One region of the Duganella caerulea genome, then DNA from elsewhere that is predicted to be linked to it. Evidence: predicted binding sites of a transcription regulator. Region 1 holds the regulator's gene; each other region holds the start of a gene.
What was found. Region 1 encodes sigma-54, which starts transcription at its own class of promoters, with help from an activator protein. Its sites were predicted from a motif close to TGGCANGNAANCTGCTTT; they were not measured.
Positions count from the first base shown of each region.

Region 2: the regulator sigma-54 is predicted to act here: its motif matches at 6,187-6,204, upstream of pepA (flocculation-associated PEP-CTERM protein PepA).
Region 3: the regulator sigma-54 is predicted to act here: its motif matches at 1,225-1,242, upstream of ACUJB0_RS09260 (TorF family putative porin).
Region 4: the regulator sigma-54 is predicted to act here: its motif matches at 4,900-4,917, upstream of ACUJB0_RS23030 (CmpA/NrtA family ABC transporter substrate-binding protein).

Region 1 covers NZ_BPWJ01000005.1:64,584-72,230, reverse strand. The annotation lists gene ACUJB0_RS16115 (monovalent cation:proton antiporter family protein) at 1-1,340, opposite strand, end outside; gene ACUJB0_RS16110 (KpsF/GutQ family sugar-phosphate isomerase) at 1,468-2,466, shown strand; gene ACUJB0_RS16105 (KdsC family phosphatase) at 2,466-2,996, shown strand; gene lptC (LPS export ABC transporter periplasmic protein LptC) at 3,009-3,602, shown strand; gene lptA (lipopolysaccharide transport periplasmic protein LptA) at 3,631-4,230, shown strand; gene lptB (LPS export ABC transporter ATP-binding protein) at 4,233-4,985, shown strand; gene ACUJB0_RS16085 (RNA polymerase factor sigma-54) at 4,991-6,469, shown strand; gene hpf (ribosome hibernation-promoting factor, HPF/YfiA family) at 6,547-6,906, shown strand; gene ACUJB0_RS16075 (enoyl-CoA hydratase/isomerase family protein) at 6,999-7,647, shown strand, end outside.
Region 2 covers NZ_BPWJ01000004.1:86,521-94,167, reverse strand. The annotation lists gene ACUJB0_RS13240 (aldo/keto reductase) at 1-885, opposite strand, end outside; gene ACUJB0_RS13235 (quinone-dependent dihydroorotate dehydrogenase) at 905-1,945, opposite strand; gene ACUJB0_RS13230 (arginyltransferase) at 1,978-2,706, opposite strand; gene aat (leucyl/phenylalanyl-tRNA--protein transferase) at 2,780-3,508, opposite strand; gene ACUJB0_RS13220 (NUDIX hydrolase) at 3,505-4,086, opposite strand; tRNA gene ACUJB0_RS13215 (tRNA-Met) at 4,258-4,334, shown strand; gene ACUJB0_RS13210 (acyltransferase) at 4,468-5,127, shown strand; gene pepA (flocculation-associated PEP-CTERM protein PepA) at 5,189-6,097, opposite strand; gene prsT (XrtA/PEP-CTERM system TPR-repeat protein PrsT) at 6,294-7,647, opposite strand, start outside.
Region 3 covers NZ_BPWJ01000003.1:10,665-18,311, reverse strand. The annotation lists gene ACUJB0_RS09270 (ammonium transporter) at 1-10, opposite strand, end outside; gene ACUJB0_RS09265 (P-II family nitrogen regulator) at 22-360, opposite strand; gene ACUJB0_RS09260 (TorF family putative porin) at 372-1,136, opposite strand; gene ACUJB0_RS09255 (accessory factor UbiK family protein) at 1,415-1,657, shown strand; gene ACUJB0_RS09250 (porin) at 1,713-2,747, opposite strand; gene ACUJB0_RS09245 (C4-dicarboxylate transporter DctA) at 2,791-4,113, opposite strand; gene ACUJB0_RS09240 (M20/M25/M40 family metallo-hydrolase) at 4,172-5,422, opposite strand; gene ACUJB0_RS09235 (allantoate amidohydrolase) at 5,419-6,711, opposite strand; gene ACUJB0_RS09230 (MurR/RpiR family transcriptional regulator) at 6,866-7,647, shown strand, end outside.
Region 4 covers NZ_BPWJ01000008.1:142,941-150,587, reverse strand. The annotation lists gene dnaK (molecular chaperone DnaK) at 78-2,030, shown strand; gene dnaJ (molecular chaperone DnaJ) at 2,164-3,291, shown strand; gene can (carbonate dehydratase) at 3,393-4,070, shown strand; gene ACUJB0_RS23035 (ANTAR domain-containing response regulator) at 4,173-4,796, shown strand; gene ACUJB0_RS23030 (CmpA/NrtA family ABC transporter substrate-binding protein) at 5,179-6,351, shown strand; gene ntrB (nitrate ABC transporter permease) at 6,364-7,266, shown strand; gene ACUJB0_RS23020 (ABC transporter ATP-binding protein) at 7,279-7,647, shown strand, end outside.

The sequences.
Region 1 (7,647 bases):
TCCAGGTCCAGCGCGTGGTAGTCGATATTCTCTTCCGTCAGCAAGGTCGCCAGGCTCTGCCCGCTGCGGCCGAAGCCGCACACGATCACGTGCTTGTTGGTGGACATGGTGCGGCTGGCGATCTTGGTCAGCGCCAGCGATTGCATCATCCATTCGTTGCTGGAAACCTTCATCACGATCTGGTCCGACTTGGCGATGATGAACGGCGCCACCAGCATCGACAGCACCATCGACGCCAGCACCACCTGGATGATGAGCGGGTCCATCAGATGGCTGCCGCCGGCCAGGTTCAGCAGAACGAAGCCGAACTCGCCCGCCTGCGCCAGCGCCAGGCCGGTGCGCATCGACACGCCGTCCGAGGCGCCAAACAGCTTAGCCAGTCCGGCGATCAGCGCGAACTTGAGCAGCACCGGCCCCGCCAGCAGCACCAGCACCAGCCACCAGTGCGTCATCACCAGCCGCACGTTGAGCAGCATGCCGATGGTGATGAAGAACAGTCCCAGCAGCACATCGCGGAAGGGCTTGATGTCTTCCTCCACCTGGTGTTTGTATTCGGTCTCGGAGATCAGCATGCCGGCCACGAAGGCGCCCAGCGCGAGCGACAGCCCGGCGCGCTCGGTGATCCAGGCCGCGCCCAGCGTGATCAGCAGCAGGTTCAGCATGAACAGCTCCTGCGAGCGCCGCTTGACCACCACCGTGAACCAGCCGCGCACCAGCTTCTGGCCGAAGAACAGCAGCAAGGCCAGCACGATCACGGCCTTGACGCCGGCCCAGGCCAGCGTTTCGGCCAGCGCGTCCGGCCTCTGGCCCAGCGACGGGATCAGGATCAGCAGCGGCACCACGGCCAGATCCTGGAACAGCAGGATGCCGATGATCTTGCGGCCATGCTCGCTTTCCAGTTCCAGCCGCTCGGTCAGCATCTTGGAGACGATGGCGGTGGACGACATGGCCAGCGCCCCGCCCAGCGCGAACGAGGCTTGCCAGCCGATGTGGATGGCAGGCGGCAGCTGGGTCGCCATGACCCAGCCGAACACCATGGTGGCGACGATGGTCAGCACCACCTGCGCCATGCCGAGCCCGAACACGATGCCGCGCATGGCCATTAATTTGGGGAGGGAGAATTCCAGTCCGATGGAGAACATCAGGAACACCACGCCGAACTCGGCCAGCGAGTGGAAGGCCTCGCTCGACTCGGCCAGGCCCAGCGCGTGGGGGCCGATCAGGATGCCGACCGCCAGGTAGCCCAGCATCGGCGGCAGCTGCAGCATGCGGAAGGCGACCACGCCCAGCACCGCGCTGCCCAGCAACAACAGGGTCAATTCCAAAGGTGTAAACGTCATATCAACCTGGCCAGAAAATATTATTTCGTTGTTTGTGGGCTGTAGGGGCCCTTATGTTGTTACTGGCAAGTTTTTTGCTTTCTCAATTCGGCTATACTTGGGCATGAGTGTAACCCATGAAAAAACAATGCTGAAAGCTTTTGACGCAAATATGGCCGCGCGTGCGTTGCGCCTTGCCCGCGACACCCTGCAAAACGAGGCCGAGGCCATCGCCGCCCTGAATGCCCGCTTGGACGCCGACGACAGCGTCGTGCAGGCCATCGAACTGTTGCTGAATTGCAAGGGGCGCGTGGTCGTGTCCGGCATCGGCAAGTCCGGCCACATCGGCCGCAAGATCGCCGCCACGCTGGCCTCGACCGGCACGCCGGCGCTGTTCGTGCATCCGGCAGAGGCCGCGCACGGCGACCTCGGCATGGTCACCGCCGACGACGCCTTCATCGCCATTTCCTATTCCGGCGAGAGCGCCGAGCTGATGACCATCCTGCCGGTGGTCAAGCGCATGGGCAGCAAGGTCATCGCCATGACCGGCAAGCCCGGCTCCAGCCTGGCCGACATCGCCGACGTCCACCTGAACGTGGCCGTGGCCAAGGAAGCCTGCCCGATGAATCTGGCGCCGACCACCTCCACCACCGTCACGCTGGCGCTGGGCGACGCCATCGCCGTCGCGCTGCTGGACCTGCGCGGCTTCAAGGAAGAAGATTTCGCGCGCTCCCATCCAGGCGGCGCGCTGGGCCGCCGCCTGCTGACCCACGTGCGCGACGTCATGCGCAGCGGCGACGCCGTGCCGAAGGTCACCGCCGACGTCAAGCTGACCGACGCGCTGCTGGAGATCACGCAGAAGGGCATGGGCATGACCGCCGTGGTCGACGCCGACAACAAACCAATCGGCGTGTTCACCGACGGCGACCTGCGCCGCATGATCGAGAAGGTCCAGGACTTCACCAAGGTCGTGATCCGCGACGTCATGCACGCCAACCCGCGCAGCATCTCGCCGGAAAAGCTGGCGGTCGACGCCGTCGCCGTGATGGAACAGTTCCGCATCAACCAGATGCTGGTGACCGACGCCGACGGCAAGCTGGTCGGCGCGCTGCACATCCACGACCTGACCCGCGCCAAGGTGATCTGATGACCGAACCGACCTATGTGGAACGCGCCGCGCGCGTCAAGCTGATGATCTTCGACGTCGACGGCGTGCTGACCGACGGCAGCCTGCACTACGGCGCCGAGGGCGAGGCGCTCAAGACCTTCAACGTGCACGACGGCCTGGGCATCAAGCTGCTGCAGGAGTCCGGCGTGCAGACCGCCATCATCAGCGCGCGCACCTCGCCGCAAGTGATCAAGCGCGCGGCCGACCTCGGCATCGGCTTCCTGCACCAGGGCGGCCACGATAAGCTCACGCCGTTCAACGCGCTGCTGGAAAAGACCGGCCTCACCGCCGAGCAGGTCGGCTTCATCGGCGACGACGTGGTCGACCTGCCGATCCTCACGCGCGTCGGCTTCGCGGTGGCCGTGCCCAACGGCCGCGCCGAAGTGCTGGAGCGCGCCCACCACACCACGGTGGCCGCCGGCGGCCGCGGCGCCGTGCGCGAAGTGTGCGAACTGCTGCTGCACGCGCAGGGCACGTATGAGCGCGTGATGGCGCAGTTCCTGGTTTGACGAGGACCGAGCATGCATAAGAGAACAGCCCACCGCTGGCAGTTGACCATCGTGATGGTGGTCGGTGTGTTTGTCGCCGTCGGCAGCTTCTGGCTGGTGCAGGTGGTCAACCAGGCCGGCCAGCAGGCGCAGGCCGACCAGCATCGCGACGAGCCGGACTACATCATCGACCGCTTCAGCATGGTACGCATGAACAAGACCGGCCAGCCGGCCTACATCATCTCCGGCGAGAAGCTGACCCACCGGCCGGTCGGCGACGCGTCCGACATCGACAAGCCGTACGTGCACAGCCTGTCGGGCGACCAGCCGCCGATGAATATGCATGCCGACACCGCCCATGTCGATCAGGGCAATACGCGCGTCAAGCTCAGTGGTAATGTGGACGTGGTGCGCCCGGCCACGCCGAAGGCGCAGGCGCTGCGCATGACGACATCGACCCTGACGGTGTATCCGGACGAGGAACGGATGGAAACCACCGCGCCGGTGGCGCTGGAGATCGGCAACGCCACCGCCAACGGCGTCGGCATGAAGGCCAACAACGCCACCCGCGAAGTGCAGCTGGGCGGACGCGGGCAGCTGGTGCTGCCGCCGCGCCCCGGCCATTGAAGAACCAACGATGAAGAATGGAATGACGATGAAAAAATTGATATTGTCGGCCGCCGTGCTGCTGATGGCGGCCTGTGCCGCCCACGCGGAAAAAGCCGACTCCACCAAGCCGACCACGATCCAGTATGACGATCTGCAGATTGATGACGTCAAGCAGGTCAAGACGCTGATCGGCAATGTGATCCTGACGCGCGGCACCTTGCTGCTGAAGTCGCCCAAGGCGGTGATGACCACCGACCCGGAAGGCTATGACTTCGTCGTGCTGACCAGCACGCCGGGCACGCCGGCCACCTTCCGCCAGAAGCGCGACGGCGCCGGCGACCAGTGGGTCGAGGGCGAGGCCGAGCGCATCGAATACAGCAACAAGACCGACCTGGTCAAGCTGTTCTCCAAGGCCAAGGTGCGCCGCCTCGAAGGCGGCCGCCTCAGCGACGAGGTCAACGGCGAGTTTATTTCCTACGACAGCCGCAAGGAACAGTTCGCCGTGAAGAACACCGTCACCGGCGAGAGCAAGCCGGGCGCCGGCCGCGGCACCATGGTGATCCAGCCGACCATCCGTCCGGCCGCGCCGGCCACCACGCCAGCAACGACGCCAGCCGCGTCGACGCCACCGGCCACGGAGAAGTGAGCATGGAACCATCCTGCGGTAGCACCCTGATCGTACGCGGCCTGCAAAAGACCTATGGCAAGCGCCAGGTCGTGCATGACGTCTCCCTGCAAGTGGAATGCGGCGAAGTGGTGGGCCTGCTCGGCCCCAACGGCGCCGGCAAGACCACCTCGTTCTACATGATCGTCGGCCTGGTGCCGTCGGACGCCGGCAGCATCGACATCAGCGGCACCGACATCTCCTCGCTGCCGATCCACCGCCGCGCCTCGCTCGGCTTGTCCTACCTGCCGCAGGAAGCGTCGGTGTTCCGCAAGCTGACGGTGGAAGAAAATATCCGCGCCGTCCTCGAAATCCAGAAAGTGGACGGCAAGCCTTTATCCAAGGCTGCCATTGATGAACGGCTCAACACCCTGCTGGCCGATTTGCAGATCGAAAAGCTGCGCGAGAACCAGGCGCTGTCGCTCTCGGGCGGCGAGCGCCGCCGCGTGGAGATCGCGCGCGCACTGGCCACCAACCCGCGCTTCGTGCTGCTCGACGAACCATTCGCCGGGGTCGACCCGATCGCCGTGATTGAGATCCAGCGCATCGTGCGCTTCCTCAAGGAACGCGGCATCGGCGTCCTCATTACCGATCACAATGTGCGCGAGACGCTGGGCATCTGCGACCGCGCATATATCATCAACCAGGGCACGGTATTGGCTTCAGGCCGGCCAGACGACATCATCGCCAACGAATCGGTGCGTCGCGTGTATCTGGGTGAACACTTCCGTATGTAAAACCCATGAAACAGTCTTTGCAACTGCGCACGTCGCAGCACCTCGCGCTGACGCCTCAGCTGCAGCAGTCGATCCGGCTGCTGCAACTGTCGACGCTGGAGCTGCATCAGGAACTGGAACAGCTGCTGACCGATAATCCGCTGCTGGAGCGCCTTGACGACCCGCTGGACCGCTCGCTGCGGCTGCTGTCGGACGGCGCCATCAGCCAGCAAGCCCCGGTCGGCGACGCGCCGCCGGAAGGCCCGCCCAACGCCCAGGAGGCGCCCGCCGCCGACGCCGACAACTACGACGGCCCGGCCGCCGACACCGAAAGCACCAGCAGCGACGCCGACGTCGACTGGAGCGACGCCGGCCGCAGCAAGGCGCCCGACGACGAGGATGCGCGTCCGCAACTGGAGGCCAGCCATTGCACGCTGCGCGAGCACCTGATGGAGCAGATGCGCGTGACGGTGCTGGAGATGCGCGACCGCGCGCTGGTCGAGCTGATCATCGACGCGCTGGACGAGAACGGCTACCTGGAGGAAGCGCTGGAAGAGATCCACGCCCGCCTGCCGGAAGAGCTGGAGGTCGACCTCGACGAACTGCGCACCGCGCTGTCGCTGCTGCAAAGCTTCGACCCGATGGGCGTGGGTGCGCGCAACGCGTCCGAATGTCTGGCGTTGCAGATCAAGCGCCTGCCGGGCATTCCGATGGTCACGCGGCGCATGGCGCTGGCCATCGTGGAAAATCATTTGACCTGGTTTGCCCAGCGCGACTTCAACAAATTGAAGAAGGCCCTGCTGTGCGACGACGAGGATTTGCGCGAGGCACAAACCGTCATTCGCCAGTGCAATCCGCATCCGGGCTCGGCGTTCGCGTCGGACGTGTCGGACTACGTGGTGCCGGACGTGATCGTCAAGAAATCGCGCAACGGCTGGCAAGTAAGCCTCAACAACGACGTCATGCCGCGCCTGCGCGTGAACGCCATGTACGCCAACCTGCTCAAGCAGGGAAAAGGCGAGGGCGCGATGGGCGCGCAGCTGCAGGAAGCCAAGTGGCTGATCAAGAATATGCGCCAGCGTTTCGACACGATCTTGCGCGTCGCACAAGCGATAGTAGAACGACAAAAGAACTTTTTCTCGCATGGCGCGGTCGCCATGCGCCCCCTTGTGCTTCGCGAAATTGCTGATACACTGGGTCTACACGAGAGCACTATTTCTCGTGTAACAACTCAAAAATATATGCTGACCCCGCATGGCATGTTTGAGTTGAAATATTTCTTTGGTAGCCATGTCGCCACCGAAGCGGGGGGGGAAGCAAGTTCGACGGCGATACGCGCACTCATCGTGCAATTGACAGGAGCAGAAGACCCGAAAAATCCTTTATCCGACAGTAAGATTGCGGACATGCTGGGAGAACAAGGCATGGTGATTGCGCGACGAACTGTTGCCAAATATCGCGAAGCTTTAAAGATCCCGCCAGTCAGTCTCCGCAAGTCTTTGTAGTTACTTGGTTCCTGCGCGCCCGGTAGCAATGGGCCCCGCACTAACCGTAAGAAGCGACATTATCTTTAGGAGTGTGTATGAATCTCACCATCAGTGGACATCATCTCGAAGTGACCTCGGCCATCCGTGAATACGTGCAGAGCAAGCTGGAACGCGTCACCCGCCACTTTGATCAAGTGATTGATATTGCTGTCATCCTGACCGTAGATAACCTTAAAGAGAAAGAGAAACGCCAGAAGGCTGAAATCAACCTGCGCATGTCGGGCAAGACCGTCTACGTGGAAAGCCTGTCCCAGGACCTGTACGCCGCCATCGACACCTTGGTCGACAAGCTGGATCGGCAGGTCATGAAGTACAAAGCCAAGGTCCAAGAGCACGGTCACGATGCGATCAAGCATCTCCCGGACAGCTACGAACCCGCTGCCGCCGCCCTATAACAACGGCCCCGGCACCATCAAACTAAGGGCGCACTGGCGCCCTTTTTTGCGCCCGCATAGAATAGGGTTTTCACCACTATCCTGCGCACCTCATGAGCGAATACGTCCACACCAGCGTCAGCAACGGAACCGGCTTCATCACGCTGGACCGGCCCAAGGCCTTGAACTCTTTATCGCTGGCGATGGTGCGCGACATCACGCACGCGCTGATGGCATGGCGCGACGACAGCGGCGTGGCCGCCGTGGTCATCCGCAGCAGCAGCGAGAAGGCCTTCTGCGCCGGCGGCGACATCCGCTTCTTCTACGACGCCGGCCGCGCCACGCCGCAGGGCGGCAGCGCGCAGGTGGAGGACTTCTTCACCGAGGAGTACGCGCTCAATCACCTGATCCATTTCTATCCCAAGCCCTACATCGCGCTGATGGACGGCGTGGTCATGGGCGGCGGCATGGGCGTGGCGCAGGGCGGCCCCGATTGCCGCGTGCGCATCGTCACCGAGCGGACCAAGATGGCCATGCCGGAGGTGAACATCGGCCTGTTCCCGGATGTGGGTGGTAGCTACTTCCTGTCGCGCGCGCCGGGCAAGCTGGGCTGCTATCTCGGCGTGACCGGCGTGACCATAGCCGCGGCCGACGCGCTGTACGCTGGCCTGGCCGACCACTACGCGCCGGCGGATGCGATGGAGGTCTTGTCGGCCATCCTGGAATCGACCGCGGGCGCGGAACTGGCCGAGGCCATCGCCG
Region 2 (7,647 bases), on a different contig from region 1:
CAGCGCCAGCTGGGTCGGCGTGAGGCCGTTGGCGCGCGCGAGCTCGGCGTATTGCGCCACGGCGGACAACACCGCCGGACGCAGGTAGCGCGGGCTCCACGTCACCGGGAACAGCGTCAGCCGGCCCTTGGCTTTCGGATCGTCGTGGTACTTGGCGGTCAGCTGGCCGAACGCCAGCGGGCTGTAGGCCAGCAGGCTGACGTTCTCGCGGTAGCAGGTCTCGTCCAGCAGGCTGGTCTCGAAGTGGCGCGCGGTCAGGTTGTACAGGTTCTGGATGGTAGCGATGCGCGGCAGGCCGCCCATCTCGGATTGCTTGATGAACTCGTTCACGCCCCAGCACGATTCGTTGGACACGCCGATCGCGCCGATCTTGCCTTCCTTGATCAAGTCGCCCAGCGCGGCCAGGGTTTCCTCGATCGCCACGCAGGGACGCTCCAGCTTGGGATTGAAGGCGTTCGAGCCGAATATCGGCACATTGCGGCTGGGCCAGTGCAATTGGTATAAATCGATATGGTCGGTCTGCAGCCGCTGCAGGCTGGTCTCGACCGCCGCGCGCAGGTTGGCGGCGTCGAAGTTCTGCTGGCCGCCGCGCACCCAGCTGATGTGCGGGCTGGGCCCGGCCGCCTTGGTGGCCAGCACCACCTTGCCGCGCGCGCCGCTCTTCTTCAGCCAGGTGCCGATGTGGCGCTCGGTCATGCCCTGCGTTTCCGCGCGCGGCATCACCGGGTACATCTCGGCCGTGTCGATGAAGTTGATGCCGCGCTCGAGCGCGTAGTCCAGCTGGCTGTGCGCGTCGGCTTCGGTGTTCTGCTCGCCGAAGGTCATCGTGCCCAGGCAGATCTTGCTGACGCTGAGGTCGCTCGTTCCGAGTTGAGTCTGCTGCATGCCGTCTCCTTGGTTGCCGCTAGTTGCCGCGCAGGGCATCCGCGCAATCGCGCACCAGCGCCGGACCCGCGTAGATCAGGCCGCTGTACAGCTGCACCAGCTGCGCGCCGCATTCCATTTTGACCTTGGCATCCGCGCCGCGCAGGATGCCGCCGACGCCGATGATCGGCAGGGCGTCGCCCAGCTCGGCCTTGAGCAGGCGGATCACCGTGTTGGACAGCTCGAACACCGGCGCGCCCGACAAACCGCCCGCCTCGGCGCCATGCAGCATGCCGGTGACGGCGTCGCGGCTGAGCGTGGTGTTGGTGGCGATCACGCCGTCGATCTTGTGGCGCAGCAGCGCGTCGGCGATGTTCTTGACCTGGTCGCCGTCCATGTCCGGCGCGATCTTCAGCGCCAGCGGCACGTAGCGCTTGTGCTGGTCGGCCAGGCGCAGTTGCGCATCCTTCAGCGTGCCCAGCAGGCCGTCCAGTTCCGAGCCGCCTTGCAGCTGGCGCAGGTTCTTGGTGTTCGGCGACGAGATGTTGACCGTCACGTAGCTGGCGTAGGGATAGACTTTTTCCAGGCAGTGCAGGTAGTCGTCGGTGGCGCGTTCGATCGGCGTGTCGGCGTTCTTGCCGATGTTCAGGCCCAGCACGCCAGCCTTGTCCTGGTAGAAGCGCGACGATTGCACGTTGGCGACGAAGGCGTCGACGCCGCCGTTGTTGAAGCCCATGCGGTTGATGATGGCGTGCGCTTCCGGCAGGCGGAACATGCGCGGCTTGGGGTTGCCCGGCTGCGCGCGCGGCGTGACGGTGCCCACTTCGATCGAGCCGAAGCCCAGGTCGGCCAGCGCGTCGATGTAGGCGCCGTCCTTGTCCAGGCCGGCGGCCAGGCCGACCGGGTTTTTAAACGTAATGCCCATCACGGTGCGCGGGTCGGCCTTGGGCTGCTTGACCAGCTTGGTCAGGCCCAGGGCGGCGGCGCGCTTGAGTGCGGGAAGGGTGAAGTGGTGGGCGGCTTCGGCGTCCATGGAAAACAGCAGCGGACGGGCCAGCGAGTACAGGAATTTTTCGGACATGGGGAGCTCTTGTTGGTATTCCCCGTATTTTATCAGGCGTCCAGCACGCTCCACTCGCCGCGGATGCGCGCCTCCAGCGGCTTGAAGTTGGTTTTGTACGACATCTTCGGGCTTTCCTTGATCCAGTAGCCCAGGTAGACGTAGGGCAGCTTCAGTTCGCGCGCCTGGGCGATCTGCCACAGCACGTTGAAGGTGCCGTAGGACGCGCCCTCGACGTCCGGGTCGAAAAAGGTGTAGACCGACGACAGGCCGTCGGACAGCACGTCGATGATGCTGACCATGCGCAGCGTGCCGCCCGGCTCGCGGAACTCCACCAGCCGCGTGTTGACCCGGCTTTGCAGCAGGAATTGCGCGTACTGGTCGCGGCTGTCCTGGTCCATGCCGCCGCCGGCGTGGCGCTTGCTCTGGTAGCGCAGGTAGAGGTCGTAGTGCTCGTCCGAGAACGACAGCGTGGCGACGCCGGCGATCAGGTTGCCGTGCTTGACCCACGCGCGCCGCTGGCCGCGGCTGGGCGCGAACAGGTCGGCCACCACCCGCACCGGGATGCAGGCCTGGCAGCCGTCGCAATACGGGCGGTAGGTGAAGATGCCGCTGCGGCGGAAACCGTTCTTGACCAGCTCGGAATACACGTCGGCGTTGATCAGGTGCGAGGGCGTGGCCACCTGCGAGCGCGCCTGGCGCGCGTCCAGATAGCTGCAAGGGTAGGGCGCCGTCGTGTAAAACTGCAGCGTCGCGAAAGGCAGATCATTCAGGTGCGTCATGCGCGTCCTATCGAGAGCGGTGGTGTAAGCCTATGATAGCGCCAAGTTTCCGAAGGCGCTGGTCACCTTTAGCTTAACTGTCCGCAGCCAGCGGTGCAATGGGTTCCCACACAGTGATCTGAGGCAATTCAATAGTGTTGCGCAGATGCGCCAGGAATTGCGCGCGCGGAATCGGCGCCGCGCCCAGCGAGGCCAGGTGGCCGGTCTCCTGCTGGCAATCGATCATTTGCACGCCGTGCTGGCGCAGGAAGCGCACCAGGTAGGCCAGCGCGATCTTGGAACCGTCGGTGACGCGCGCGAACATCGATTCGCCGTAGAACATGTGGCCGATCGAGACGCCGTAGGCGCCGCCGACCAGCTGGCCGTCCAGCCACAGCTCGGCCGAGTGGGCGTAGCCCAGCTTGTGCAGGCCGGTGTAGCCGGCGATGATGTCTTCCGAGATCCACGTGCCGGGGCCGTCCCGGCGTGGCGCGGCGCAGGCCCGCATCACCTGTTCGAAGGCGCTGTCGAAGCGCACCTGCCAGCGGCCGCCGGCGGCCATCTCGCGCTCGACCTTGCGCAGGGTTTTCCTGAGGCTGTCCGAGATGCGGAACTGGTCGGTCATCAGCACCATGCGCGGGTCGGTGCTCCACCACAGGATGGGCTGGCCTTCGGAGAACCAGGGGAAGATGCCGTGCCGGTAGGCCATCAGCAAACGCTGCGGCGACAGGTCGGCGCCGGCCGCCAGCAGGCCGGGCGCATCGGTGGTCAGCGCCTCCGCCACATCGGGGAAGGGGCTGTCGGTTTCGAGCCAGGGGATCACGTTGTCGAGCTGTCTGAACGCATGTTGCGGATTATGTCCTGGGTGTGGAAGCCGTAGCTGCCGCCCTCACGGATTTTGACGCGGTCGGCGAAGAACAGTTCCAGCGTGGTGTGTATGGTGGGGAAGGCCAGGTCGTCCCACGGAATCTCCGCCTCGCTGAACAGTTGCACTTCCAGGCTTTCCTCGCCGGGGGAGAAGTCCAAGTCCAGCAGCGTGGCCAGGTAGAACATGTGGACCTGGTGCACGCGCGCCACGTTCAGTAGCGAGAACATCTGGCCCAGTTCGATGTTGGCGCCGGCTTCTTCCTGGGTTTCGCGGATGGCGCCTTCGGCCGTGGTTTCATTGTTCTCCATGAAGCCGGCCGGCAGCGTCCAGTAGCCGTGGCGCGGTTCGATCGCGCGCTTGCACAGCAACACCTTCAGTTCGCCATCGCGTTCCCATACGGGGATGGTGCCCAGAACCATTTTCGGGTTCTGGTAGTGGATGGTGGCGCAGTTGCCGCACACGTAGCGGGGGCGGTTGTCGCCGGCCGGGATCGCCAGGCTGACTGGGGCGGCGCATTCGGAACAAAATTTCATAGGGGATAGCTCAAGTCGGTGGATATGCTCACTTTGACTACTTTACACCGTTAGTCGCCTGTGCGGCATGCCCTATGCCTATAGGTAACAGCATTTATTCGGACTATCGCGACCGATGTCAGGATTAATATTGCCTAATGTAAGGATTTGCCCTATAATGACTACATCAGACGCGGGGTGGAGCAGTCTGGCAGCTCGTCGGGCTCATAACCCGAAGGTCACAGGTTCAAATCCTGTCCCCGCAACCAAATTCGAAAGCCGTTGATGCCATCAGGTATCAGCGGCTTTTTCATTTGCGCGACCTTTGAGCGGGATCAAGGCAAATCGACGACCGGAAAATCCTCTTTCCCTATAATCGACCTTCTTGTGGGGAGTTTTTTCATGCGAAAAATCAGACCTTCCGCGATTGTCGTGTTTCTTTCCATGCTGGCGCTGGTGTTGCTGCTGGCGGTGCTGAGCGCCTGGTGCGGCGTGGGCAATATTCCCGGCCTGGGCGATTTCCGGGGCGTGGCCGTCACCGCGGCGGCCGTGGTGCTGGTCTACCTGTACGGCATGCTGGTGTTCCGGATTTTCATGTGGGCGCTGCCTCTGCATGATGGCAATATCGAATTCGGCTCCAGGCAGGAGTTCATCTATCAGGTGTATGTGCTGTTCTACCTGATCCTGTTCAATTCGCTGATACGCGGCGGCATCATTCCGATTCCGATCATGCGGCTGATCTACCTCGGGCTGGGCGCCCGCCTTGGCGCCAACACCTACAGCTCGGGCATCATTTACGATCCCTCGTTTGTGACCATGGGCGCCAACAGCGTGGTGGGCGAGACGGCCTTGCTGGTGCCCCATGTGATCGAGGGCGATACCTTGGGACATTATTTCATCACGATAGGCGACCATGTCACGATAGGCGCCCATGCGGTCGTGCTGTCCGGTGTGACGATAGGCAATAACGCCATCGTGGCGGCCAATTCGCTGGTGGCCAAGGGCACGCGCATCGAGTCCGGCGAGATTTGGGGCGGCAGCCCGGCGCGCCGCCTGAAATAAGAAGGCCGGCGCCCCCAGCGCCGGCCTCCACCGATTACCGATCGCCAATCCCGGCCAGGGATCATTGCCGTTTTTCGCGGCGGCGGCCGAACGACCCCATGCCGAAGATGCCTGCCGCGACCAGCGCCAGCGTGGCCGGCTCGGGCACGGGCGTGAATTGCTGGGCTCCGTCGATGTTCAACACGAATTGCGAATCCGTGTTCGGACCGGTCGCAATGCCGTTGACCAGCAGCGGCCGCGTGAAGCCAGGCGAAGCGGGGCCGGGGAAGTTCAGCGTGGTGTCGAACCGGGTGCCGGCCAGGGCCGGGGAGACGTAGGTCGAGTTCGTCATCAGCACGGTGCCGGCCAACGTCGCCGAGCCCACACCGGTGGCGCCGGGAGTGCCGGACGTGCCGGTCGCTAAAAAGGTCGACAGTTCCGCATCCCAGGTGCCCGACAGCATGGCCACGCCATCGGTGAATCCCAGTCCGGTCGCTTGGTCGGCATCGGGCGAGTTATCGAAATATACCGTCCAGGTGCTGGTGGTGGAGGGGGTGAAGGTGAGGGCGACCGTGGAGCAGCCCGCATTGAGGCAGGTGGCCCGTTCGTGCAAGGTGGCGGTAGTCGTCAGCTCATAGGTGCCTACGGCGGGGCCCGGGGGCGCGACGCGCAGGTCCGGCGTCGCCGAGGTGCTGCCGATGGCTGCGGCGAAGGCCTGGTACGTCAGGGTGAAGTCGGCGAAGTCGCCGGTGTTGTTGGCGGGGCTTAGCGTGAATCCCTGAACCAGGCCCGCGCCGTTTTGATGCCAGTCGATCCCGGTGAAATTCTGGAGGACGCCGTCGCCGCCTGTGGCGGAGGGAGCGGCCGGCTCTCCGGGGTTGCCTGCAAACAGCACGTTGGCGGCGCTACGGGTGTCCAGCGTGGTCGCGTGGACTGCGCCGGCCGATAACAGCGCTCCCAGCAGAGCGCTTAGTGTGCCTAATTTTTTCATTTTGTTTCCTTCCTGATGAATGAAGAGTCGCTACGCAAGGGGCTTCGAAACTTTGCCAACCACCATGAAACCGGTCGGCTACCCTCTATTAAGCAAATGCCAAGCCATGTTTGAAGGAAGGTGTAAGTGATTGTTTTTAAGACGTATTTTTTAGGCGTTCCTGCCCAGCGAGGGCAGGGTGTAAAAATAGCCGACACTACATCGTGTCGAGTTTTGCCTTCACTTCGGCGCGTTTCGGGAAGTCCTTGCCGGAGGCCAGCAATTGTTCGAACTGGCGCCGCGCCGCGATGATATTGCCGGCCTTCATCAGGGTCAGGCCGAGGTGATAGCTGATGTCCGGCGTGTCGGGCGCGAGCGTGTTGGCCTTGCGCAGCAAGGGCAGGGCGCGGCCGGTGTCGCCTTGCTCGGACAGTATCCAGCCCAAGGTGTCGAGGACGGCGGGGCTGGTGCCGGCCAGCCGGTAAGCCTGTTCGGCGGTGGCCAGGGCGCGCTCGTCCTTTTCCTGCTGGTAGGCCCAGGCCAGGTTGTTGAGCGCCACGGCGTTTTTCGGGTCGAGCCGGACGATGGACTCGAACAAGCCGATCGCCGCCGGGTATCGCCCGGCCGACAGTTCGGCACTGGCCAGGTAGAGACGGACGCTGAGCTCGGCCGGGTGCTGCTGCAGCCACTGGGCGGCATGCAGGTTCGCCTCCTTGCTTTTGCCCGCCTTCAGCAGCGCCTGGTGGAGCTTGATCGCCAGCGGCGGTAGCTTGCTCATCTTGAACGCCTGCTCGTAGGCGCGCAGCGCTTCCTGCGGTTTCTGCCGCTCCATCCAGATATCGCCCTCCAGCGTCAGTCCGGCCGGCAGGTCGGGCCGCTGGCGCTGCACGGTCTGGGCCAGGGCCAGCGCGTCGGTGTAGTCTTTATTTTCCACCAGCAGGGTCGCGGCCAGGACCTGCGCTTCGAACCAGTCCGGCTTCAGGCGCAAGGCTTTCTTGGCCGAGTCGAGGGCGCCGGCCTTGTCTTTGAGCGTGGCCTGGACATAGGCGATGCGCAGCTGCACGGCGGCCGACGCCGGCTGCAATCCGGCCAGCTTGCCATAGTTTTCCAGCCCCGCCTCGTAGTTGCCGTTGGCAACCTGGATCTGCGCCAGCAGCGCCAGCGCGTCGGGGTCGGCTGGATGGCTGGTCACTAGCGACTGGGCCAGTTTCAGGGCCTTGTCCTTGGCGCCGGCACCTTGGTAAAGATTCGCCAGCAGCAAGGCCGGCGTCAGCGCGTCGGGATGTTCGGCGGTGGCGCGTTCCAGCCAGCGCATCGCTTCCGGGGCGTTGTTGCGCCGCAGGGCCAGGCGGGCCAGCGCCGTCATCAGGCCGACGTTGCGCTTGTCTTTGGCCAGCGCGGCTTCGTAACGCTGGCGCGCCTGTTCGGGTTTCTTTTCCGCCAGATCCATTTGCGCCAGGTTTTCAAGCGCCGGCAGGTAGGACGGATCCAGCGCCAGCGCCTGCTCGAAGCCGGCGCGTGCGCCAGCCAGGTCGTGTTTGGACAGGAGGATGCCGCCCTTCATGTTTTGT
Region 3 (7,647 bases), on a different contig from region 1:
TTTTTTTCATCAATCTTCCCCTTAAAGAGCTTCGTTGCCGGTTTCGCCGGTACGAATACGTATGACTTGTTCCAGGTTGTACACGAAGATCTTGCCGTCGCCGATCTTGCCGGTGCGGGCAGCGCCTTCGATGGCTTCGATCGCCTGTTCAACGACGGCGTCATCCACCGCCGCTTCGATCTTGGTCTTCGGCAGGAAGTCCACCACGTATTCCGCACCGCGGTACAGCTCGGTGTGGCCTTTCTGGCGACCGAAGCCCTTGACCTCGGTCACGGTGATGCCTTGCACGTTGATCGCCGAGAGGGCCTCGCGGACCTCATCGAGCTTGAACGGCTTGATAATGGCGGTAATCAGTTTCATACAGGCCTCGCTTAGAAGGTTTTGGAAATGGTCAGGACAGCCCCGGTTTTGGCCAGGTTCTTCCCGTCCGGTCCGACGTAGGCTTTCGTGTCGGCATAGACCGCCGCCAATGCCACCGTCACTACGCCGAAATCTTTGGTCACGCCCAGCTTGTAGTCGGTATAGCTGGAGGCGCCGTTGTGTTTTACGTTCTGGTGGCCGGCGTGCGCGTTCAGCACGTAGCCGTCGGTCAGTTCGAAGTTGCCGGAAGCGTCGAGGTAGCCGCTGTTCTTGCTGTCGGCAAAGCCGAACAGGTTGGTGGTCGACTGCGAGTATTTCAGCGTGACCGGGCCGTAGCCGACTTGGCCGTACAATTCGAAGGTGTTGGCGTTTGGATGCAGGCCGTTGGACGGATAGTAGTAGTACAGGCCGCCGACGTCGTAGCTGACGTCCTTGACGATCTCGCCGCGCTTGCCGGCGTACAGATCCCATTCGACATTGCCATCGCCGCCCGCATCCTTGGTCCATTTGATGGTGGACAGCCAGGTACCGGCGTAGAAGCCGGTTGGATTGTGCGTGTAGTCCGCGCCGCCCTGCAGTGCAGGTTTCAGGCGGCTTTGCGATACGCCGCGGTAGCGGTAGTCGCTGACAACGGCAGCGTTGAAGCTGACTTCGTTGTCTGGTTTCGCTTCCGGCGCGGGTGTCGCGTCTTCGGCGTGCGCCAGGCCGGCGCTCATGGAGGCGAATGCTAAAGTCAACGCTGCGATCAGGGTGAAGTTCTTGCTCAAGCTTTTCATAGTTGTTTTCCTTGTGTAGTTGAACTTATTTAGCAGTTGCGGTTTAAAATCCTGTTTGAAGCGAAGCGATAAAGCGTTCATGACTTCTTTAGCAGAATGCGTGCCAGCTAATCTTGTCGAGGTGATAGCTGCCGTAAGGACATCGGCAACGGGACCGCATTTGAAAGAAATGTGAGAATGGGATGGGTGCGGCGGTGATTTTTTCGAATTTCGCACCACAATAAGGCCGAAGCGCACTGCAATGGTGCAGTGTCAGGCCGGTTAGATCAAGGAATATTATGGATATGAATACTTTTTTCAATGACTTGCAAAGCAAGATCAATCAGGCCATCGAAAACTCACCAGCAAAGGACATCGAGAAGAACGTCAAGTCGATGATGACCCAGGGTTTCGCCAAGCTGGATCTGGTGACGCGCGAGGAATTTGACGTGCAGGCGCAAGTGCTGGCCAAGACCCGCGCCAAGCTCGAAGCGCTGGAAGCGCGCCTGGCGGAACTGGAAGCCAAGGCCGGTCAGCAGTGACCCACGCTGGCGCCCGCCCCTGCGGGCAGGCGCCAAAACACGACGGCGGGCTGCCTCAGAAGTTGTGGTGGATGCCCACGCCGTAGAAATTGACCGACGTGACAGCCTTGCGGTTGGAGGCGTCCACGTACAGGAAAGTGCGCTTCGACAGTCCGTATTCGTAGCCCAGTCCTATCTGCTTGGTCGGCACGGCGCCGTCCGGCGTCTTGCGGCCATAGCCCGCCAACAGGGTCCCCGGACCGATATCCAGGTTGGCGCCAACCACCCACGCCTTGGTGACCGGATTCACGGCCACCGTATGCTCCTGATCCTGGCTTTGATACGAAGCCACCAGTTTCAGGTCCGGCCGCGCCTGCACCGAGCCGGCCACCGACCACAGTTTTGTCTCGGCCGCGTTACGCTCGGCCGCCAGCATCGCCGCGAAGATGCCGGCGCGGTAGGTGGCCGAGACCGAGTACGGGTTGCTGTTCAGCGTGGTGTTGGCCGCATACTGCGGCGCCGCCTGCGTGCCACGGCCGATCAGCGCCGGATTGCCGTTGGCCTCGCGCGTGGCGACCGTGACGTTGAGCTGCAGGCCTGCTACCTCCGGCGAGTTGTAGAACACCGCGTTGGAAAACCGGTTGGCCGACGAGCCGGCCGGATCGAGCGGCTGGCTGGTGTAGCCGGCCACCATCAGGTCGGTGATGAAGCCCGCCGTGCTAGGCGTGCCGCGAAACGGTTCGAACGCCACGTTCGAGTCCTGCAGCGCCGTCAGGCCGCGTCCGATGCGCACCGTGCCGAAGCTACCCTGCAGCCCCACCCTGCTCTGCCCCTGGAACAATGGACGGCTGGTGCCCTCGATGGTGCCGACATCCGGGTCGTAGCGTATCTCCAGCTGAAACAGCGCCTTCAAGCCATCGCCCAAGTCCTCGACACCCTTGAAACCCAACCGGTTGTTATCGCGGCGCCCTTCGCTGAGCGTGGAGCCGGTCTTCTTGAACACGCCAAGGTCGATGTTGCCATACACCGTGACAGCCGACTGGGCCTGCGCCACACCGGCGGTGGCCGCCAGGACGGCCAGCGCGGTAAACGATTTATACGATTTGTTCATAGATCCTTTTTCTTTTTCTGGAGGTGGTGGTGCGATGGATGAATCAGCCCGGCTGGCCCGCCGCCGCGTCGAGCTTGATCTGCTCGGCGTCGTAGCGCTCGATTGCGGCGCGGTTATCGTTCAAGACCGCGTGGGCGCGTTCGCGGTCGATGTCCTTCTCCCAGGCGGCCACCACCACGGTGGCCACGCAGTTGCCCAGCAGGTTGCCGGCGGCGCGGGCGATGCCCATGAACCAGTCCACCGACAGCACCAGCACCAGGCCGACCACGGGAATCGCCGGGATCGCCGTCAGCGTGGCCGCCAGGATCACGATCGCCGAGCCGGGCACGCCGTGCGCGCCCTTGGAGGTGATCAGCGCGATGGCCAGGATTGCCAGCAAGTCGCCGCCCGCCAGCGGCGTGTTGGTGGCCTGGGCGATGAACACCGCCGCCAGCGTCAGGTAGATCGAGAAGGCGTCGAGGTTGAAGGAGTAGCCGGTCGGGATCACCAGGCCGACGGTGGCGTCCTTGATGCCGAGGTACTTCAGCTTGCGCATCACCTGCGGCAGCACGCTGTCGGACGAGGCGGTGCCCAGCACGATCAGCAATTCCTCGCGCAGGTAGCCGATCAGCTTGAGGATGTTGAAGCCGGCCAGCCGCAAGATCGTGCCGAGGATGCCGAACACCAAGATGGCGACCGCGCCGTAGAACAGCAGCACCAGCATGCCCAGCTGCTTGAGCGAGCCGATGCCGTATTTGCCGACGGTGAAGGCGATCGCGCCGAACACGCCCAGCGGCGCCAGCTTGATGATGAAGGACATGCACTTGAAGAAGGCGGCGGCCAGGCCGTCGATCAGCGTGGCCACCGGCGCGGCCCGCTCACCGACCAGCGACAGCGCGCAACCGAACAGCACCGAGAACAGCAGCACCTGCAGCACATCGCCCGAGGTGAATGCGCTCACCGCCGTGGACGGGATCAGCTTCATGAGGAACTCGCTGAAGCCGGTGTTCCTGACGGTGTTGGCGGTGTTGACGTAGTTGCTCATCGCCGAAGCATCGAGCGTGGCGGCGTCGATGTTCATGCCGGCGCCTGGATGGAACACATACGCCAGCACCAGGCCCAGCGCCAGCGCCACCGTGGTGACAGCCTCGAAATAGATCAGCGCCTTGAGCCCGACCCGGCCCACCTTCTTCAGTTCTCCCGCGCCGTGGATGCCCTGCACCACCACGCAGAACACAATGCACGGTATCAGCATCTTGATCAACTTGATGAAGCCGTCGCCCAGCGGCTTGAGGCTCTGGGCGAACGCCGGATACATCATTCCCACCACCACACCGATGCACATCGCCAGCACGATCTGGCCAAATAGTGATTTGAAAAATCGCATTGCTGTTACCCCTTGTTGACCACGTTGAACTGCGAAAGTTTTTGTCCGGGGCGGCCGCTCAGCGCGGCGCGTCGGCTTGCAGGAAATCGAGCAGGGTCATGGCGACCACCTTGGTGGCGCGCCGCAGATCCTCCAGCACCAGATGCTCGTCGCCGCGCTTGGCGTTCGACTCCGGCACCGTGCGCGGGCCGGCGCCGTACAGCACGGCGGGAATACCCTGCGCGCCGTACAGGCGGGCGTCGGCGTACAGCGGCGTGCCCACCGCCGGGATGGTCTCGCCGATGACCTCGAGCGCGTTGCGCTGCAGGCTGGCCAGCAGCGGCTGCACTGCCGGCAGCGGCCGCAGCGCCTCCGACAACAGCAGCCGCCTGATCTCGATCCGTATGCCTGGCACGCCTTCGACGGCGGCCGCTATCAACGCGCGCAGCTGCGCCTCGACCTCGGCCGTGTCCTCCTCGGGGATCATGCGGCGGTCGAGCTTCATCACCACCTTGCCGGGCACGACGTTGGTGTTGGTGCCGCCGTCGATGCGGCCCACCAGCATGGTCGGCGAACCGATGCCCGGCACTTGCGACTTAATGTCGCGCAGCACAGGCAGCTGGGCGTACACGGCGTTGAGAATGCGCGTGGCGGCCTGCAGCGCGTCGTGGCCGGTCTCGGGCATCGCGCCGTGGCCGGACTTGCCGTGCACGGTGACCTCCAGTTGCAGGCAAGCGTTGTGGGCGGTGACGATCTGGTAGCTGAAGCCGGCCGCGATGACGAAATCAGGATGGCTGAGCCCCTGCTCCAGCAGCCAGCCGGGGCCGAGCAATCCGCCGAATTCCTCGTCGTAGGTGAAGTGCAGCTCCACGCCGCCATGCAATGCGATGCCGAGCGTCTCCAGTGCGCGCACCGCGAACACGTAGGTGGCGAAATCGCTTTTCGAGACGGCGGCGGCGCGGCCGTACAGGAGGCCGTCCTCGATCACCGCGCCGTAGGGCGGACGAGTCCAGCCCTCGCCCGGCGGCACCACGTCACCGTGGGCGGTCAGCGCCAGCGTCGGACCCGGCGCGGCATAGCGGCGGCGCACGATCAGGTTGGTGACGGTCTCCATGCCGTAGGCGCGCACCGCCTCCTCCGGCACCGCATGCCGCTCGACCGTCCAGCCCAGTTCATCCAGCATTGCGGCCACCGCGTGCGCGTGCGGCGCGTTGTTGCCGGGAGGCGTGTCGGTCGGGATGCGGACCACGTCTTGCAGGAAGGCCACCTCGGCGTCGAAATGGTCGTCGATCCAGCTGGCCAGGCGGGCCTGGATGGGAGTGAGTGTCATGCTGTGTGTTCCTTGCGGTCGGAGGATGGCTGGAAGTGTTCGATGAAGTCGCTCACCACGCGGGCGGCCAGCGCGGCGTCTTCGGCCGTCATGGTTTCCAGCGGGTTGTGGGAGATGCCGCCGTTGCCGCAGCGGACAAACAGCATCCCCATGTCGGTGCGGGCGGCCATCACCATGGCGTCGTGGCCGGCGCCGGATGGCAGTTGGCGCGCGGGCAGGCCGGCGCGTTGCAGCGCGGCTTCCAGTTGACCGCGCAGCGCGGGCGCGCATGGCACGCTGCGCGCCTCGTGCGTCTGGCGTACCTGCGTGGCCACGCCACGGCGCGCGGCGATGCGCTCGATGGCGGCAAGGATGTCCGCCACCGCCGCCTCGCGCTGCGCATCCTGTTCGGCGCGCACGTCGATGGAGAACAGCGCGCGGCCCGGCACCACATTGGCGGCGCCGCCCGGCACGTCGAACTGGCCGACCGTGCCCACCAGGCCGGCGATGCCGCCGCAACGCTGCTCGATCGCCAGCGCGATTTCCACCGCCGCCATCGCGGCATCGCGGCGCCCGGCCATCGGCACCGTGCCGGCGTGGCCGGCCACACCCGTCACCTCCACCTGCATGCGCGTGGCGCCGGCGATGCCGGTAACCACGCCCAGCGCCAGGCCGGCGTCCAGCAACACCGGGCCCTGCTCGATGTGCACTTCCAGGAAGCCCAGCATCCGCGCCGGGTCCATCGCGGCGGCGGCCAGGTCGGCGCAGCTGTAGCCCAGGCCGGCGGTGTCGATGGCCTGGCGCATGGTGACGCCGGCGGCGTCGGTATTGTCGAGCACGCGCAGGTCGAAGGCGCCGGCGATCGCCCGGCTGCCCAGCAGCGTGGCCTTGAAGCGCACGCCCTCCTCCTCGGCGAAACCGATCACCTCGATGGCGTGGGCGAAGCGCCGGCCCTGCGCATGCCAGCGGGCGACGCAGGCGATCGGCAGCAGAATGCCCAGGTTGCCGTCGTAGATGCCGCCGTTGGGGACGGTGTCGAAATGCGAGCCGGTCAGCAGCGCGGGCGCATCCGGCTCGATGCCCTCGTAGCGGCCGATGACGTTGCCAACGGCGTCGCGGCGCACGCTCATGCCGGCCTCGACCATCCACTCGGCCAGCTGGGCCGCGGCCGCGTGATGGGCCGGCGTGAGGAAGCTGCGCGTCATCATGCCCGGCGCTTCGGTGTGGGCGGCCAGCGCCTGCGCGCGTGCCATGATGCTGGCGCCCAGCTCGGCATATCCAGTACTTGTGGTGCAGTCCGACATGTCCATGGGAATCTCCGGTAAATTATTTTCTTTGATTTATGTCCATTGAAAATCTTTTTTCATGTCGAGTCAACCATTTCACACGCCGGTCATGGAAATAGGGGTCGGATAGTCGCGTGACGTCCACACGCCGGGTCTGGATGGCTTTAAAATGCCTGCCATGACAAAAGAAACTTCCTCCGCCGCCGACCTGTCGAGCTGGATACAGCAACATCTGGACCAGCTACCGCAGGCGGAACGGCGGCTGGCGATTGTCATCCTGGAAGCGCCGGGTCAACTGGCCAGCTATTCCGCTTCCGAGGTGACGAGGATGGCCGGCGTCTCGAACGCGACCATGACGCGGCTGGTGCAGCGCCTGGGCTACGAGAACTACGACCAGATGCGCCGGCTGTCGCGGCAGAACATGGACTGGGGATCGCCGCTGTACCTGCTGGACCGCAAGGGAGCGGATGACGAGTCAGCCGAGGCGCAGGGGCCGTTTGAACAGCACGTCGCGGCCAGCGTGCAAAATATCCAGGGCACCTTCGCCGGCATGTCGGCCGCCGACATCGACGTGATCGGCGGCGCCATCGCCGAGGCGCGGCAGGTGCGGGTATTCGGCCAGCGCAACAATTATTTCTTTGCGGCGTATCTGCGCTGGCAGTTCATCCAGTTCCGCAACAACGTCTACCTGCTGCCGGTCTCGGGCGAGACCATGGGCGAATACCTGGTGGGCCTGCAGCCGGACGACCTGTTCATCGTGTTCGGCCTGCGCCGCCGCACGCCGGGCCTGGCGGCGCTGATCACGGCGGTCAGCCGGGCCGGCGTGCGTACCCTGCTGATCACCGATTCGGCCAACCGCAGCGACCTGGGCGCGACCTGGGTGCTGAAATGCGACACCACCAGCACCACGCCGCTGGACAACCACGCGGCCGTGATGGCGCTATGCCACGTGCTGGCGTC
Region 4 (7,647 bases), on a different contig from region 1:
GAACTAAGCACTTGAAAACATACAGCTTTTCCACATATTAGTACCATCTGAACTTTAGCAAATAAGGAAGAAAAATCATGGGTAGAATTATCGGTATCGATCTGGGAACCACGAATTCCTGCGTTTCCATCATGGAAAACGGTCAGCCAAAGGTAATCGAAAACGCCGAAGGCGCGCGCACGACGCCCTCGATCATTGCTTACCAAGAAGATGGTGAAATCCTCGTCGGCTCGCCGGCCAAGCGCCAGGCAGTGACCAATCCAAAAAACACGCTGTTCGCCGTCAAGCGCCTCATCGGCCGCAAGTTCGACGAAAAAGAAGTGCAGAAGGACATCGGCCTGATGCCTTACTCGATCATGAAAGCCGACAACGGCGACGCATGGATCGGCGTGCGCGACAAGAAACTGGCTCCGCCGCAAATCTCGGCTGAAGTGCTGCGCAAGATGAAGAAAACGGCGGAAGACTACCTCGGTGAAGAAGTCACCGAAGCCGTCATCACCGTGCCTGCGTACTTCAACGACTCGCAGCGCCAGGCAACCAAGGACGCCGGCCGCATCGCGGGCCTGGACGTCAAGCGCATCATCAACGAACCAACCGCTGCCGCGCTGGCATTCGGCCTGGACAAGACCGACAAGGGCGACCGCAAGATCGCCGTGTATGACTTGGGCGGCGGTACCTTCGACGTGTCGATCATCGAGATCGCCGACGTCGACGGTGAAAAACAATTCGAAGTGCTGTCGACCAACGGCGACACCTTCCTGGGCGGCGAAGACTTCGACCAGCGCATCATCGACTACATCATCGACGAGTTCAAGAAGATCAACGGCCTGGACCTGAAAAAAGATCCGATCGCCCTGCAGCGCATCAAGGCTTCGGCCGAGCGCGCGAAGATCGAACTGTCGTCGTCGCAGCAGACCGAGATCAACGAGCCGTACATCGCCATGGCGAACGGCGCGCCGGTCCACCTGACGCTGAAGATGACCCGCGCCAAGCTGGAATCGTTGGTGGAAGAGCTGATCAACGCCACCATCGAGCCATGCCGCACCGCGATCAAGGACGCCGGCGTCAAGGTCTCCGACATCGACGACATCATCCTGGTCGGCGGTATGACCCGTATGCCGAAGGTGCAGGAAAAAGTTAAGGAGTTCTTCGGCAAGGATCCGCGCAAGGACGTGAACCCGGACGAAGCCGTCGCTGTCGGCGCCGCGATCCAGGGCTCCGTGCTGTCGGGCGAGCGCAAGGACTTGCTGCTGCTGGACGTGACGCCTCTGTCGCTGGGTATCGAAACCCTGGGCGGCGTGATGACCAAGATGATCCACAAGAACACCACGATTCCTACCAAGTTCTCGCAAGTGTTCTCGACCGCCGACGACAACCAGCCTGCGGTGACCATCAAGGTCTACCAGGGCGAGCGTGAAATCGCGGCCGGCAACAAGGGCCTGGGCGAATTTAATCTGGAAGGCATCCCGCCGGCAGCACGCGGCACGCCACAGATCGAAGTGACCTTCGACATCGACGCCAACGGCATTCTGCACGTCGGCGCGAAAGACAAGGCCACCGGCAAAGAGAACAAGATCACGATCAAGGCCAACTCCGGCCTGACCGAAGCCGAGATCCAGAAGATGGTGAAGGACGCCGAAGTCAACGCCGAGGAAGACAAGAAAGTGAAAGAGCTGGCCGAGTCGCGCAACCAGGCCGACGCGCTGGTGCACTCGACCCGCAAGTCGCTGACCGAATACGGCGACAAGCTGGAAGCGGGCGAGAAGGAAAAGATCGAAGCCGCGATCACCGACCTGGAAGGTTCGATCAAGGCCGGCGACAAGGCCGAGATCGACGCCAAGGTGGCCGCGCTGTCGACCGCTTCGCAGAAGCTGGGCGAGAAGATGTACGCTGACATGCAGGCGCAGCAAGCCGCTGCCGGTGGCGGCGCCGAAGGCGGCGCTGGCCAGCAGGGCGCGGGCGCCGAGCAGGCCAAGCCACAGGACGACGTGGTGGACGCCGACTTCAAAGAAGTCAAAGACAGCAAGTAATCGGCAAGTAAGATCGCCATCCCCGCGCGAGCGGGGAGGACGAGCGCCGAGCCGTGCGGCCGTGGAAACGGCACCGGCTCGGCTTTTTAGCATAAACAGTACATCAGTATAAATACAGCAAGGTGCCGACAATATGGCAAAGCGAGATTTCTACGAGACACTTGGTGTCGCCAAAAACGCGTCGGAAGACGAGATCAAGAAGTCGTATCGCAAACTGGCGATGAAATACCATCCGGACCGCAATCCGGATAGCAAAGAGTCGGAAGAAAAATTCAAGGAAGTCAAAGAAGCCTACGAGATGCTGACCAATCCGGAGAAGCGCGAGGCGTATGACCGCTATGGTCACGCCGGCGTCGATCCGAACATGGGCGGCGGAGGCGGCTTCGGCGGCGGCGCGGGCGGCTTCGGCGACGCCTTCGGCGACATCTTCGGCGACATCTTCGGTGGCGGCCGCGGCCGCAGCCAGGGTCCGCAGGTGTACCGCGGCGCCGACCTGCGCTACAACCTCGAGATCACGCTGGAGCAGGCCGCGCACGGCTTCGACACCACCATCCGCGTGCCGTCCTGGGACAAGTGCGACACCTGCCACGGTACCGGCGCCAAGCCGGGCACCTCGCCGGTGACGTGCTCGACCTGCGCCGGCCACGGCCAGGTGCGCATGCAGCAGGGCTTCTTCAGCATCCAGCAGACCTGTCCGAAATGCCACGGCACCGGCAAGATCATTCCGGAGCCATGCGCCGCATGCTCGGGCCAGGGCCGCATCAAGCGCAACAAGACGCTGGAAGTGAAGATCCCGGTCGGCATCGACAACGGCATGCGCATCCGCTCGTCCGGCAACGGCGAGCCGGGCACCAACGGCGGGCCGTCGGGCGATTTGTATGTGGAGATCCACATCAAGCCGCACAGCGTGTTCCAGCGCGAGGGCGACGACCTGCATTGCGAGATGCCGATCTCGTTCGCCAAGGCGGCTTTGGGCGGCGACATCGAGGTACCGACATTGTCTGGTAAAGTATCGTTCACGATTCCCGAGGGCACCCAGTCGGGCAAGACCTTCCGCCTCAAGGGCAAGGGCATCAAGGGCGTGCGTTCCGGCTTCGCGGGCGACCTGTTCTGCCACGTGGCGGTCGAGACCCCGGTCAAGCTGACCGAGAAGCAGAAGGACATGTTGCGCGATTTCGAGAAGCTGACCACCGAGGGCGGCGCCAAGCACAGCCCGCAAAGCAAGACCTGGCGCGACAAGGTGAAGGATTTTTTTGAGTAGCCAGTTGAGTAACTGCGACGTCACGCAGTCTTGGTAATATCGGACCGCCGCGCCACCCTTCCGGGTGGACCGGCGGTCTTCTTATGTACGAGAGGAGCATCATGAGTGATCTGGACAACAGCAATTCCCCGTTGCGCGACCTGCTGGACAACAACCGCCGCTGGGCCGAATCCGAAGTCGAACGCGACCCGGACTTCTTCAACCGCCTGGCGCAGCAAGCCTCGCCCGAATACCTGTGGATAGGCTGCTCCGACAGCCGGGTGCCGGCAAATGAGCTGCTGGGCCTGGCGCCTGGCGACGTTTTCGTCCACCGCAACATCGCCAACGTGGTGGTGCACTCGGACCTGAACGCGCTGTCGGTGCTGCAGTTCGCCATCGACGTGCTGAAGGTGAAGCACGTGATCATCGTCGGCCACTACGGCTGCAAGGGCGTGCACGCGGCGATGACCGGCACCCGCGTCGGCCTGGCCGACAACTGGCTGCGCCACGTGCAGGACGTGCACCAGAAGCACGAGCGCTACCTGGGCGACGTCCTGACCAGCAAGCTGCGCGCCGAGCGCATGTGCGAGCTCAACGTGGTGGAGCAGGTGTCCAACGTCTGCCAGACCACCATCGTGCAGGACGCGTGGGACCGTGGCCAGGATGTGACGGTGCACGGCTGGGTCTACGGCCTGAAGGACGGCAAGCTGCACGACCTGGAAATGACCGTCGCCGCCGCCCACGAGCTGCAGCCGCGCGTGGCCAAGCGCCTGAGCGCGTATGAGGCGGACCTGGGCTGATCTGCGTTGCCGCTGGCGGAGAGTCGGCTTTGTGCCGTAGAATGGATTGATTCTTGCTTGCAGTAAGGCCATGAACTCTCTTCCATACTCCGCATGACGACCATGAAACATTTACGTATCGTGGTCGTCAACACCATCATCCTGGCCGGCGACGAGGATGACGAAGCGCTGCGCGCGCAGGCCGAGCGGGCCCGCGCGCTGCGCATCGGCCTGCTGGAGGCGGGCTACGACATCGTCGCCTCGCTGCCGCCGGACATGTACCTGCCCGAACGCATCGCCCAGCTGCAGCCCGACATGATCATCGTCGACGCCGAATCCGACGCGCGCGACGTGCTGGAACACATCGTCATCGCCACCCGCGACGAGCGCCGCCCCATCGTCATGTTCACCGAGAGCGACGACACCGAGAGCATGGAGGCCGCCATGGCGGCCGGCGTGTCGGCCTACATCGTGGCCGGCCTGCAGAGCGACCGCATCAAGCCGGTGCTGCAGGTGGCGCTGGCGCGCTTCAAGCGCGAGCAGAAGCTGCTGGACGAACTGTCCGACACCAAGAGCAAGCTGGCCGAGCGCAAGATCATCGAGCGCGCCAAGGGCCTGTTAATGGAGCGCCAACGTTTCAGCGAAGAGCAGGCCTACCAAAAGCTGCGCAGCATGGCCATGAGCAAGAACCTCAAGCTGTCCGAGGTGGCCCAGCGCATCATCGACGTCGAAGATCTACTGGGCTGACGCCCGTCCAAAATGATGCACCGCGCAATCGCGGTGCGTTTTCCGCCCCACCGCACGGCGCTCCCATCCTCCTTATCCCCCTGGCTTTCCCCTGCAAACTTGCTGGCATGGACATTGCATAGCCTGTAAGCAAGCGCAACGGTGCGCTTGATGTACCTCGCCAACGGCGGTGAGGTCCACCAGACAACGACGTCTACACACGTGAATCCGTTCACGTTGGGTAGACTTTTTTTTTGCCGTTTTGTTCTGCTGACTACATAAGGGATTTGCGATGGAATATGAAAAGCCACGAGCAGGGATCGACCTGCCATCCGATGCGAACACTGTGAACACCAAGCGTCGGCAAATCATTCATGGCGCAGGTCTTGTAGCAGGGGGAAGCATGTTGGGATTGGCAACGGGTGGGGTGTGGGCGGCGGGTTCGGACAAGCCGGAGAAGGAAGAAATCAAGATCGGCTTCATTCCGCTGACCGACTGCGCGTCGGTGGTGATGGCCTCGGTGCTGGGCTTCGACAAGAAGTACGGCGTCAAGTTCGTGCTGAGCAAGGAGGCCTCGTGGGCCGGCGTGCGCGACAAGCTGGCCAACGGCGACCTGGACGCGGCCCATGTGCTGTATGGCCTGCTGTACGGCGTGCAGATGGGCATCGGCGGCCAGAAGAAGGACATGGCGGTGCTCATGGGCCTGAACAACAACGGCCAGGCCATCACGCTGTCGAAGAAGCTGGCCGACAAGGGCGCGGTCGACGGCGCGTCGCTGGCCAAGCTGATGCAGACCGACAAGCGCGAATACACCTTCGCCCAGACCTTCCCGACCGGCACTCACGCGATGTGGCTGTACTACTGGCTGGCCGCCAACGGCATCAACCCGATGAAGGACGCCAAGGTCATCACCGTGCCGCCGCCGCAGATGGTGGCCAATATGCGGGTCGGGAACATGGACGGCTTCTGCGTGGGCGAGCCGTGGGGCCATCGCGCCATCATGGACGGCGTGGGCATCACCGCCACCACCACGCAGGACATCTGGAAGGACCATCCCGAGAAGGTGCTCGGCTCGACGCTGGAATTCGCGAAGAAGCATCCGAACACCTGCCGCGCGATGATGGCCGCCATCCTCGACGCCAGCAAATGGATCGACGCCTCGCTGGCCAACAAGAACAAGATGGCCGAGGTGATCGCCGATAAATCCTACGTCAACACCAGCAAGGACGCGATCGACCAGCGCATCATGGGCCGCTACCAGAATGGCCTGGGCAAGACCTGGGACGACCAGAACTACATGAAGTTCTACAACGACGGCGCGGTCAACTTCCCTTACCTGTCGGACGGCATGTGGTTCATGACGCAGCACCGCCGCTGGGGTTTGCTGAAGGACGATCCGGATTACCTGGCCGTCGCCACCTCGGTCAACCAGATCGACTTGTACAAGGAAGCCGCGGCGATGACCAAGACACCGGTGCCGAAAAGCCCGATGCGCACGTCGAAGCTGATGGATGGTTCCGTTTGGGACGGCAAGAACCCGAAAGCGTTCGCCGCCTCGTTCAAGATCAAAGCCTGATGGGGGAATGCCATGAACGCCATGCTCCAACCTGAAAGCGCCGCGCCCACGCCGGCGGTTGTAGAAGTTGATACGGCGCCGTTCCGCCATCCGCGTCGCCCGCTGGCCGCCAATCCCTCGGCGCGCGCGCGGGAGCAGGTATCGGCCTCCGTGATGAAGATCGTCGCGCCGTTGCTGGGCGCCGGGCTGCTGGTGCTGATCTGGCAGATCATCACCATCAACAACAGCAGCTTCCCGACGCCGCTGGCGACCTTGCAGGAAGCGGTCAAGCTGTTCTCCGATCCGTTCTACAGCAAAAGCCCGAACGACCAGGGCATAGGCTGGAACGTGCTCGCTTCGCTGCAGCGCGTGGCCGTGGGCTTCGGGCTGGCGGCGCTGGTCGGCATCCCGCTGGGCTTTGTGATCGGCCGCGTGCAGTTCATCGGCAGCATGTTCGGTCCGATCATCAGTTTGCTCAAGCCGGTGTCGCCGCTGGCCTGGCTGCCTATCGGCCTGCTGGTGTTCAAGTCCGCCAACCCGGCCGCCATCTGGTCGATCTTCATCTGCTCGATCTGGCCGATGATCATCAACACCGCCGTCGGCGTGCAGCGCGTGCCGCAGGATTACATGAACGTGGCGCGGGTGCTCAACCTGACGGAGTGGAAGGTGCTGACCAAGATCCTGCTGCCGTCCGCGCTGCCCTACATCCTGACCGGCGTGCGGCTGTCGATCGGCACCGCGTGGTTGGTGATCGTCGCGGCCGAGATGCTGACCGGCGGCGTGGGCATCGGCTTCTGGGTGTGGGACGAGTGGAACAACCTCAATGTCCCGCACATCATCATCGCCATCGTCGCCATCGGCGTGGTCGGGCTGATGCTGGAGCAGGCGCTGATGGCACTGGCCCGCGCCTTCACCTACGAACAAGTATCCAACTAAAGGAGCGCGATCATGGACGAGCCAAAATTCATCGATATCGAAGGCGTGGAGATGGTGTTCCACACCCGGAAGGGCGTATTCCACGCGCTGCGCGAGATCGACCTGACGGTGCGCAAGGGAGAGTTCATCACGCTGATCGGCCACTCGGGCTGCGGCAAGTCGACCTTGCTGAACCTGATCGCCGGCCTGCTCAAGCCCACGGACGGCGTGCTGTTGTGCGCCAACCGCGAGATCGCCGGGCCGTCGCCGGAGCGCTCGGTGGTGTTCCAGAACCACTCGCTGCTGCCCTGGTTGACCTGCTACGAGAACATCCACCTCGGCGTGGAGCGCGTGTTCGGCAAGGCCGAAACGCGCAGCCAGCTGCGCGAGCGCACCTTGCAG